2 regions of the Oceanobacillus sp. FSL W7-1309 genome follow, and region 2 is predicted to be linked to the other one. Evidence: riboswitches for the same ligand, from Rfam matches in the RefSeq annotation. Region 2 holds a riboswitch; the other holds the start of a gene.
The links. Region 2 has a riboswitch for preQ1 ahead of queF (preQ(1) synthase). Riboswitches for the same ligand answer to the same signal wherever they lie in the genome.
Positions count from the first base shown of each region.

Region 1 (6,022 bases), on a different contig from region 2:
GGCATGTGCTTTTCCATATTTTATTTTCATCGGTTCATTACCATTTCCGAATCGATAACTAAAACGCGCATCCGCCCATTTAATCATTTGATGGCCAAAGGCTACACTTACTCCAATATAAATCGCAGCAATTCCATGGAAGATAGTCGCAACTGCTCCATTTTTCAAATCAAATACAGTTACAATAAGCAATATGAGGTCGACAATTGGTGAACAAATGAGTAAAAATGTTCCCAATCGCTTTTTCTTAAAAATATATCTAGATGTCAATCCAGCTAAAACAAACACCCAAAATCCAATCTCACAGGCTATAATCAACCAACCAATCAACAGGAACACTTCCTCTACATTTTATTTAATACGTTTGCATTAAAATAATAACAGAATGGTTTATTTAATACAAGTGTGTTAAAATAAAAATATGCCAAAAATAGTTGATCATTATAAACGAAAAATTCAGATCGCAGAAGCTACATGGAAAGTCATTGTAGAGGAGGGAATCGAACAAGCAACAGTAAGGAAAATTGCCGAGACTACTGGACTGTCCGTTGGTGCAGTAAGACACTATTTTGCATCACAGTCAGAATTGCTGCGCTTTTCCATGGAATTGGTTTCAGATCGTGTCAAGCAACGGGTAAAAACAAGAAAATTTCCAAAGGGTCCGGTATCGTTGGAATTTATTGCAGATGGTGTGTGTGAAGTTCTACCCATCGATGATGAGCGAAAGATAGAAATGGAGGTATGGCTGGCTTTTTCTGCAAAAGTACTTGTCGATAACACCCTCCATGAACTGAGCAATAAAATGTACAACGACATGCATCAAGGATTTAAGAAAGTCATAGAGACCTTGCAATTATTACAATTTGCAAAGGACGAACTTGATCTCAATATGGAAGTAAACAGGCTTCATGCAATCGTTGACGGTATGGCTATGCATCACGTATTGAATTCGAAGCAACTTACTCAAGAAAAAATGATCCAGACTTTAAACTATCACCTTCAATCACTTTGCAAATAAGTTATTCAATGCGTTAGTTTATTTATTACAATACCGCCTAAACCGTAAAAAGCTGATGAACTGTTACGACGATAACGAATGCTATCGCCAGGTATCATCAGCTTTTTGGATTATATCAATCGGCATGTATTCTTATATCTTAACCTAAAGAACTATTAAACATCACTATGTATATTCACTCATGCTGATCACCACTCAAGTCAACTGCTACTGTTTTTCTCCATTCAGCAAACGTTACAGTAGCCCATTGGATTAATACAGGTTTTAAGATTTCTCAGGAAGCATTTATTAAAGAAGTTATTCAGTTATCGCGAACGCATATTGCTTCTGTTAAGTTTGTTGGGAAGGTGTAAGCAACGGGACAGCTTTTTAGCAATTTCACCCTACTAATAGTGCTCACCTCAACCAACCATATTGACACCCTCCGCTTTCTCAGCTATGATAATTAGGAATGAAACACAGAATCGGAAGAGGTTCATAGCTGATACCCTCTATAAAAAACTATGGATACATTGACGATTAGCCATGTCCATATTGGATGTGGCTTTTTTTGTTAAAATCGTAGTTTGCTATAGCCTCTCTTAGTGTTTTTGAAAAATACGGGGAGGTTTTTTCATGTCTGGAAATAGGCATATATAGGAGTTAAAAGAATTAGACAAACAAGTATTTCGACTGGTCCTTTCCTGTTTAAAATCTAGGTTATACAAAGGTATGGTCATACATATTCCGAGAAGAATATAATCTTTAAAACGAATAAAAAGAGGTTTTTAGCTACCCTCTTAAAAAAACTAAGAAAACAGCCTTTCTTAGTGCTGTATTTTCTTTTTAAAAGGAGTTTTTACATGAAAAAAGATAAAGCCATTGTTGTCTTTAGCGGAGGACAGGATAGCACGACCTGTTTATTCTGGGCAATGGAACAATTTAGAGAAGTTGAAACAGTTACGTTTGATTATGGGCAACGCCATAAATTAGAAATTGAATGTGCGAAAGAGATTGCAGAAGACGTTGGTGTAAAACATCATATTTTAGATATGTCGCTGCTTCATCAACTTGCACCAAATGCCTTAACGCGAAACGATATTGAGGTAGCTGATGGAGATGAAACGGAGCTACCAAACACTTTTGTACCAGGAAGAAATTTACTTTTTCTATCCTTCGCTGGTGTGTTGGCAAAACAAGTTGGTGCTAAGCATTTAGTGACAGGGGTTAGTGAAACGGATTTTAGTGGTTATCCAGATTGTCGAGATAGTTTTATCAAGTCATTAAATGTAACGCTAAATCTGGCGATTGATGAACCGTTTGTAATCCATACACCGCTAATGTGGTTGGATAAAGAGGAAGTCTGGGGGCTTTCAGATGAGTTAGGCGTATTGAATGTCATTCGGGAAAAGACACTGACTTGCTATAACGGTGTAAAGGCTGATGGCTGTGGAGCATGTCCAGCTTGCAAGCTTCGAAATAATGGGTTAGAGCAATACTTGCTGAAAAAGGGAGAGAAATAAATATGTTACGTGTATTCTTTTATTTAATTTCAATTGTCACGGCTAATGTTATTACTGCGGCAATGATGCCTTTAGAGATTGGTATATTTATTATTCCTATGGGAACATTTCTAATCGGTGCGACATTTATCTTTCGTGACTTGGTGCAAAACAAGTACGGAAGAGCAAAGACCTATTTATTCATTCTTACCGCATTGATATTATCCGGTGTGGTCTCCTCTTTACTGGGAGATACATTAATGATTGTTGCAGCTTCCGCCCTATCCTTTATTATTTCTGAAACGGCAGATACAGAGATTTATACGAGGTTAAAACTGCCAATCGCATGGCGCGTATTTTATAGCGGAATTGTTGGTGGATTACTAGATTCCGTTGTTTTCGTAATTGTTGGATTAAGTCCACTAGGTGCAGGTTTTATCCCTTGGGGGGCCGTTCCAGCAGCAATTACAGGCCAGGTAATTGCGAAAACCGTTATTCAGCTGATTGGAGCTCTGGCACTAAATCAAGTGTATGTGATGAGAGCAAGAAGGGTAACAGCAAGCTAAATTCACGTAAACAGGGGGTTAGGAGTTTCAAAGGAATATATTTTGAGGTGCCATATCATATAAAATGAAATTGCCCAAATGACGTATGAATTGGCTACGTCATTTGGGCTGTTATCTCAATGTTTAATAGCTAATTCAGGCTGTTTTGCCATCAAAATATTAAAGTTCTTTTCAGATAATATATAGCTATTACGCACAGACAAATCGATGTCAATTGCATTGTCATTTAGGAAGTACCGTTATTTATTCATACAACAATTTCTTATGAAGCTAAAGAAACCTCGTTAGTTCAAAAAAATTCCTCTTAAATCCACTCCTTTCCATTTTCACGAATAAATTTAATATCATTATGATAATGTTCAAGATGCCCTGCTTCTATCATTTTTTGAAAAGAAATATCGCCTTCTTTGGCTTTTCTTCTTATTGTTTGACATAACCCCTCTAATCGTAGTAATACCATTTCCAGATAACCTTCCTCAATTCCTTCACCATAGGATTCAAAAAACAGTGTAATTCTTTGTTTTATACGATCGGCATGCAGTGAGGAATTATAATGAACTGCCTCACCTGCTTCAGAATAGTAAAATCTACTTAATGGGATACACGTGTAAAGAGTATAGGCTATGTCCCAAAGTTTTGGACCAGGACCAACAAGGTCAAAATCAATAATACCTACTGGTCTTTTATGATTAAAAATAATGTTGTATATTGCAAAATCATTATGGCATAGTACCTCAAATGGTTGGGGGGTATTATCTATTGATTGCCAACTCGCTTCAATTAAAAAATCACTCACGGCATCATGATAATGACGAAGCATTTTCGCTATTTCCTTTAAAACATCATTAGACCACATGTATTTTTTTAAAGGATAGTTGCCAGCTTCTCCTTCAATAAATGATAATATCTCTCTACCTTTTTCATCAATACCTAGAAACGTTGGTGCATAGCTGAATCCTTTGTTTTCCAAATGCTTTAATATCTTGTGAGTTTTAGTGCTTTCTCGCTTTAATTCTCGTCGAACAGTATCCCCTGAACGATATACTTTTGAGACGTTCCCTCCAGTTAGCATTTCTTCGTTTTCATAATTTGACACCTGAGAACCCCCTCCATTATTGGGACAACTAGACATTCTCAAAACAAATCCTGATTTCCAATAGTCCTACCTCTTTCGTTTATTAACTCCACCTTTAATAATAACGCAACATTCAAAATAAAGATTTTAAACATGGTGATTGTTCTAGGATCGTTTTTGTACTCTTGCACGCTATAGTTGAAAAAGTACTATATAAATTAAAATAAACTATAGAAAAATTATCTTTGCTATTTAAAATCACTTAAAATATTTTTCATAGCAAACACATTCATAAATTCGCTCGTTGTCTGATTCAAATTGCTCAATATCTTCTCCTACATAGTGAGCGAATGTATTTACTAGGTGGAGATTAGGTATGGTACTTTGAATTCGATTTTTCATTTCATATCCTTCGAAGTAAATATGGTAATAGGAATAGACTTTTTTAAACTGCACTTTTTCATACCAATTCCGTACCCAGCAATCATCTCGAGTCCATGCTTCAAATCGATTTAATCCTAAATTAGTAGCTCGCTTTTCTGCTTCTTGAAGAAGTTGCTTTCCAATTCCTTGGCGATAGTAGTCTGGATGTACTGCAACATGCCAAATCATCCCCCCTAAGCCTTGTCCTCTTGAACAGACAGTCTTTTCTTTCTTTTCATACTCTACATCAATGAGCCCGATAATTTGTCCGTTTAATTCGGCTACTAATTCAATTGCAGGATTTTCGTATTTTTCTTTTTTATTTAACACATTATCAAAGTAGGCTGTATTTAAAAATGATAGGGTTCTACATCGAACCCAACTGATTTCATCAGTATCTTTATATTCACGAATAAACATTTTATATTTTCTCCCATCGATACAGAATTTAAGACCCTCATAATTGAAGTGAAAAATATAACACCCTATATAAAAAATAGTTCTACACAATAAACCTGCCTCGATAGCTTAAAATCCGTTTATTTAAAAAAAGAATTTCACATTCTGGTTGCCTTATTTATCTCGTGCACCAGATCGTTTAATACATAATTTAAGGCAACCTGATAATTTTTTTACTTCGTAATCTTTGCTTCAAATTTTTCGTGTTCTTCTAAAAACTCCGTTGTAATTGAGTCAAAATCTATTAGTAGATTTATCCAATCATCCTTTATAAATCCTTTTTCACGGTATATGTCGAAGAATAAATCAGTATTTACCGTTCCTGTATCTGGATTTATTCCATTTATATTATTAATCAGGGCCTCCCTCCATAAGGAATTTAATGCCTGGATAGTATGTATGTGCTCTAGTTCATCCTCATTCAATTTAATCCTTTCATTTTTACTCAGTATAGTCGTCAAATCTGATAAATTATCAAGTTTTTCTTCATAGACAATATCCCACTGTATTTCATAAAAAAATGAATTAATATCAGACGCTGTAAATGCAGTTATGGAATTTAATTCCTCATCCGATGCACGTTCAAAAAAGTTAACCGCTATCATTTTTAATTCCCGAACTTTTACTCCGAAACTACCATTATAACTCAAGATCATATCCATTTGCTCCAATGTAATGCTTCTGGAATCAAGAATTTCTTCATACATTATTTGGTTATTATATAAAGCAGAAGACATACCCGAAACAGCACCTGATAACTGATGAGACATATACCTTACATAGTGTTGTTTATCCATATATTGATAAAATCCAAAACATAATATTAATAGAATTATTAAAACGGTAACGATCTTTCTATATTTCATATTCCCTCCTATTTCTAACGTGAATTCTACAAGTTCTTAGTCATACTATGCTACCTATTAGTTGAATAACTTTACTTTTTTCCAGTAGTCTTCCAGTTACTGATCGAGATTACTATAACCTGCCCTAAAATATA
Region 1 covers NZ_JBBOBX010000002.1:1,795,306-1,801,327, forward strand. Annotated here, with positions in the region: gene NST46_RS21500 (hypothetical protein) at 1-330, opposite strand, end outside; gene NST46_RS21505 (TetR/AcrR family transcriptional regulator) at 422-1,018, shown strand; PreQ1 riboswitch class I at 1,483-1,529, shown strand; PreQ1 riboswitch class I at 1,773-1,816, shown strand; gene queC (7-cyano-7-deazaguanine synthase QueC) at 1,861-2,520, shown strand; gene NST46_RS21515 (VUT family protein) at 2,523-3,065, shown strand; gene NST46_RS21520 (phosphotransferase) at 3,370-4,161, opposite strand; gene NST46_RS21525 (GNAT family N-acetyltransferase) at 4,399-4,983, opposite strand; gene NST46_RS21530 (hypothetical protein) at 5,196-5,888, opposite strand.
Region 1: linked by a shared signal. The riboswitch ahead of queC (7-cyano-7-deazaguanine synthase QueC) and the one ahead of queF (preQ(1) synthase) in region 2 are both predicted to bind preQ1.

Region 2 (6,022 bases):
GTTTGAGCACTTGATTGGAAAGTTCCGAAACCGACTCCGATTACCGCTCCAGCTAAAAGTAAACTGATTCCAACACTTGCTTGACTTAAAATAACTAATCCCACAGCAAATAGTAAAAGCGATGGATATACTACGCTGTTCTCGCCTTTTGCATCAAATAATCGGCCAGTAAAAGGTCTAGAAGCTACCAGAAAAATTGCATACATGATAAAGAAAAAGCTAGCCGCATCTACCAAGTTGATTTCCGCTGCATATGCAGAGAAAAAGGATAAAATACTAGAATAAACAAAACCTACAGTAGCTACAAGAATTGCGATTGGAATAGTGGTTTTTTCAAAGAAATCATTAATATGAAATCCTTTTCGCGTTGGGGTCGGTTCATTCACAATATCTACCTTTGGTACACGTAAGAAAACTGTTGCAATCAATGCAACAGCTGCGAAGACAGTAGTAGCGATAAAAATCATCGGATTGTTAAAGTGTTGACTAATATACAATCCTAGGAATGGACCGATTGCCATGGCTAAATTTGTACTTGTTGCAAAGTACCCCATTCCTTCACCACGCCTTACAATTGGGATAATATCTGCCGCAATTGTACTCGTAGCTGTCGTACTAATTCCAAAAGCAAAACCATGAATAAAACGAATGACTAATAATGCAGCCAAATTATTGACTGGGAAATAAAATAGCATAAAGACCAAAAATAAAGCGAGCCCAAAGAGCAGCAATTTCTTTTTGCCTACCTTATCTATAATTCTTCCGGCAATTGGACGGACAAGCACTGCTCCAAGCACAAAAATACTCGATGCAAGCCCTGCCTGACTTTGGGAGGCATCGAATTGATCTACAGCATAAATAGCTAACGTTACAATTAACATATAAAACGAAATAAATAACAAAAAATTGGATGTCGCGACCATAATAAAGTCCTTCGTCCATAATTTAGGTTTTTGACTCATACTGATACTTACTCTCCTTACTTAAGTTTATCTCTTAGTTGCTGAATTGTTCGAAACGAAGCTTCCATTTCTGTTTCAGGAATTTCTGCTAGTAATGATTGTTCAAATTTATTGACAACATCATAAGCTTTTTCATACATTTCCAAGCCTTTTTTTGTCAATTGCATCTTCCGCTCTCGCTTATCCTCACTTGGAAGACGTTCAATTAATTGTTGTTCCTCCAGCCGTTTGACAGTACGAGATATCGTCGGCTTCTCAACATCCAAATAATTCGTTATCTCTACAAGAGTAGCCGATCCGCACTGCTTTAAATAATAAACAATGCTCCATTGGGAATAATATAAACCTACTTCAACTAGATGCTCATTCAATTTTTTCCTAAACGTTCTTGTAAATTGCATGTTTAATTGAAAAAATCGTTGGGACAATTCAAACCCCTCCTAAAAAGTTACCTAAGTAACTATATACCATTTTAACATAAAAGTCTAGGGCAGATGGGGATGTTCATTATTTTTTAATTGGATAATCGAAATACAGATAATGATTGCTCTTCTCATTTCAATTATTTATCCCTAACGTCCACCTTTTTAACTGTCTTCCATACATAATACAAACTTTCTTTGGAAATATAACAACAATGGTTTAACCAAGTTTATGGTACTTTTAAACAAAAGAATGGAGGCTTTTTTATGGTTCAACATAACCCACACGACCAGATTCAACAAGCTACTCAACTTGTCCACCAGTCCATGGAATCGATCCAATCAGCAAAAGATCATGCAAGCGTAGACCATCAGCAATACGAACAAGCTACTGAGCAGCTGCAGCGGGCTGAAGATGTATTGCAGCAAGCACAGAACCAATACGGAGAGCAAGCCCTGCAGAACCCTCAATTTCAACAAACACAGGAATTGCTGCATAATTTAAGGCAGCAGCTTCAAAAGGTAGATCGTCAAGAAAATAGAAACTTTTAATGAAAACCCTTATCCTAAGATTAAGTTAAATAAACGCAAACAAATAAGGGATTCGTCATCACTCTTCGATTTGACGAATCCCCCATACTATCTTAACAAAGCATTGAATATATTTAATGACAATCCTAGATCCTACCTAATTTTAACGATTATCAACCTTTTCAGGATACATATCATGGTTCATCATCCGGTGCTCTGCCATTTGTTCATATTTCGTTCCAGGTTTACCATAGTTGCAATACGGGTCAATGGAAATACCACCACGCGGCGTGAACTTCCCCCATACTTCAATATATCGCGGATCCATTAGCTTAATTAAATCGTTCATTATAACATTTACACTATCCTCATGAAATCCGCCATGGTTGCGATAGCTGAATAAATACAGTTTGAGCGATTTACTCTCTACCATTTTTACATCAGGTATGTAACTAATATAAATCGTTGCAAAATCAGGTTGCCCTGTCATCGGACATAACGTCGTAAACTCTGGAAAATTTAATTTTACAAAATAATCCCGATCTTGATGGTTATTTTCAAATGCCTCCAGCACTTCTGGATTATATTCATATACATAGGATGTTCCTTGGTTTCCTAGTAAAGTCAATCCTGACAAATCTTGTTCCTTCATGTAATTCCCTCCACTTATTTGTTTTCAGATAAAAATCTACCTTGCAGACCTACCAAAAAAAGCCGTGTACCCCTAAGGCACACGACTTTAATCGCATCACTTTCCTTAGTTTTTTATAGAGGGTTAAAGCTAAGAACCTCTTTCGCATATTTACGAGTTTATTATATAGATGAATTATATATATGTCAATTTACACAAAACAGCATAAGAGGTAGTTTTAAGTAAAATTTTCCATTTACATAGACTTTTCTGTCAATAGGTGTTATAAAAGAAAAGCACCCTTATCTGTGCAACGACATCTATATCAACGATGCTAGCATCGATCATGAAAAACCTGGTAAAAGGACTTGACTCAATGCTTGAATCTAGCAGTAAAAGCTAAGTCCTTTTTATCTTCATATAAGCAATTTATTTTAAACATCATGCCTTTTTCAAAGCCTAAACATCTAAACTTTTTTAACAAATTCAGATTTCAGCTTCATTGCTCCAAAGCCATCGATTTTACAGTCAATATCATGATCGCCATCAACTAATCGAATATTCTTCACTTTCGTCCCTACCTTTACAACAGATGAACTTCCCTTTATTTTCAAATCTTTAATTACAGTGATTGTATCCCCGTCTTTTAGGACATTTCCGTTTACATCTCGAATCACATGCTCATCTTCATTGTTTTCCTTACCTGATTCTATAGTCCATTCATGCACACACTCTGGACATATAAATAGATTTCCATCTTCATATGTATACTCCGAATTACACTTCGGACAGTTTGGTACTTCATTCATCACATGCTTCCTCCATCCATTATATATGCTCTTATCATGCCATATACGTCTTGCATTAACAACCTTCCCCGAATTGTATTATAAAAGTTCCGCGAATCTACTTTAAATGATGTTCAAACTAAAACAAGCAATGCCAGAAAATAACCAGCATTGCTTACTAAAATCCCTATTTCGTATAATTATCAAAATATCCTTGGATAAAGACAATCGGCGTACCTTTGTCGCCACTTCCTGAAGTCAAGTCAGCAAGAGAACCAATTAAGTCCGTAAGCTTTCTCGGAGTTGTCCCTTGTGCTTCCATCGCTCCAACAAGATCCTCATCTTTTTCATTAATAAATTTTGAGATTGCTTGCTGCAGTTCCTCGCCTTTCAAATCGGAAAAATTATTATCTGCAAGATATTTTAATTTTACTTCATTCGGTGTTCCCTCAAGTCCAGCTGTAAAAGCAGGAGATACTACTGGATCTGCGAGTTCCCAAATTTTACCTACAGGATCTTTAAATGCTCCGTCTCCATAAATCATTACTTCCACATTTTTTCCTGTTTTCTCTTGCAGCATACTTTGAATTCTGTCCACTGTCGGCTGGCAATTACGCGGGAAAAGCTTTACCTTATCTTCTGTTGATTTGTTTGAACCCAACAGTCCATATTCCTCATTATATCCACTGCCATCAATTGGCTCTGCCAGGATATTATTAAGGCTATAAACCTTCTCCCCACCATTTGCTTCCAAAATTCTTTTCGTTCTGAATCTCGTATGAATATCACAAGCAAGCACACTCTTTGTATAATCTAGAATTGACTTCGGATTGTTCGAAAAGATAACCTCACATTCAACCCCAAATTCCTCAATAAGTGATTTATAATACTCAATATAATCTACACCAGTAAATGTATGCTTCAAATATCCAAAGTAATCACGGAATTGTTTTTCTGTTAAAACATCTGTCCAAGGATTAACTCCTTTTTCATCAAGCATATCAATACTCACTAAGTGATTCCCAACCTCATCTGACGGATAGCTGAGCATTAACACAATCTTTTTTGCACCTTTTGCAATTCCGCGAAGAATATTTGCAAAGCGATTTCTACTTAGGATTGGGAAGATAACACCCACAGTATCATCTCCAAATTTCGCGTGGACATCGTTCGCTATGGCTTCAATTGTAGCGTAGTTTCCTTGTGCACGAGCAACAATTGATTCTGTCAAAGCAACTATATCTTTATCATTAATTTGAATTTTTTCTGTTTCTGCAGCATGTAACACACTATCAACAACGATTTCCTCTATTTGATCACCTTGATTGATAATCGGACAGCGAAGACCTCTAACTACAGTTCCAACTACTCTTTCCAATCGAATCGCTCCTTCAATGTTAATGTCATTATGTATCTCTTTACTTGTAATATACATGGTATTAATGATATAAGTAAAATGAATATAACTAATATCAGATATAAGGAGCACTTATATGGCTAGCAAATTAGATTTATATAAGATATTTTGCAAAGTAGGAAAAACGAATAGTTTCTCGAAGGCAGCTGAAAGTCTTTATATGACACAGCCAGCTGTAAGTCAGGCAATTATGCAGTTAGAAAGAGATTTGGATACCCGACTTTTCAAGAGAACACCCAAAGGCGTAACATTGACACTTGAAGGCGAGCTTTTATTCGAATACGCAAATTCCGCAATTAATTTAATTGATGCTGGAGAGGAAAAAATATTAGAATTTAAAAATTTAACAACAGGAGAGTTAAAGATCGGAGTGGGGGATACAATTTCCCAGCATTTCTTACTTCCATATTTAGAAGATTTTCGTCATAAGTATCCTAAAATTAAATTTCATATTGTTAACGGAACGACTTTAGAGCTTTCTTCAGCTTTAAAGTCAGGAGAAGTCGACATTATTCTTTGTAATTTCCCGCTGAACGATCCAACATTTGAGCAAATCCCTTGTATGGATACCCATGACATCTTTGTTTGCGGGGAAAAGTTTAAATATATTTTATCCAAGCCCTTGAGCTTCAAAGAATTAGTAAAGCTCCCTTTAATATTTCTCGAACCAAAGTCTAATTCAAGAAGATATGTAGAAAATCAGTTGAAATCAAAAGGAATAACAATCGCTCCTGAAATGGAATTAGGCTCGTATAATTTGTTATTGGAATTCGCCAAAATAAATTTAGGGATCGCATGTGTAACAAGAGAATTTTCCTTTAGTTATTTGAATAGCGGTTTATTATATGAAGTGAAATTAGAAGAAGAGATACCGAAAAGAAGTATTGGAATCTGTTTCTTAAAGAGTGTTCCACTTTCTCCTGCTTCGACAAGGTTTGTAAAAATTATCCAAGGGGATTCAATTGGAAATAGGGCTCTTTCCCTCTAAGCGGGCGCATTAACTGAAAGTGGATCGTTGTATTTATTACGATCCACTTTCAGTTAATCTTTAGTTATTAGAATATTTTTCAACCAATACTTATTTCATCCGTTTATAATTTTTATGGTTTACAACTGTTTTAATTGGTTCTCCAGTTCCTTTATGATCACCAATTTTAACGATTACAGAGTTTTCACGAATCATGAGGACCTCTCCGGTTTTTCCCTTTTGTTCACCTTTTACGATTTGGATTTTATCCCCTTCGCTTACCTTCTTATCAACATTTGCTGTT
Region 2 covers NZ_JBBOBX010000001.1:2,508,044-2,514,065, reverse strand. Annotated here, with positions in the region: gene NST46_RS12145 (MFS transporter) at 1-962, opposite strand, end outside; gene NST46_RS12140 (MarR family winged helix-turn-helix transcriptional regulator) at 980-1,390, opposite strand; gene NST46_RS12135 (hypothetical protein) at 1,652-1,936, shown strand; gene queF (preQ(1) synthase) at 2,079-2,567, opposite strand; PreQ1 riboswitch class I at 2,667-2,713, opposite strand; gene NST46_RS12125 (zinc ribbon domain-containing protein YjdM) at 3,014-3,355, opposite strand; gene NST46_RS12120 (coenzyme F420-0:L-glutamate ligase) at 3,522-4,712, opposite strand; gene NST46_RS12115 (LysR family transcriptional regulator) at 4,828-5,739, shown strand; gene NST46_RS12110 (DUF2187 family protein) at 5,830-6,022, opposite strand, start outside.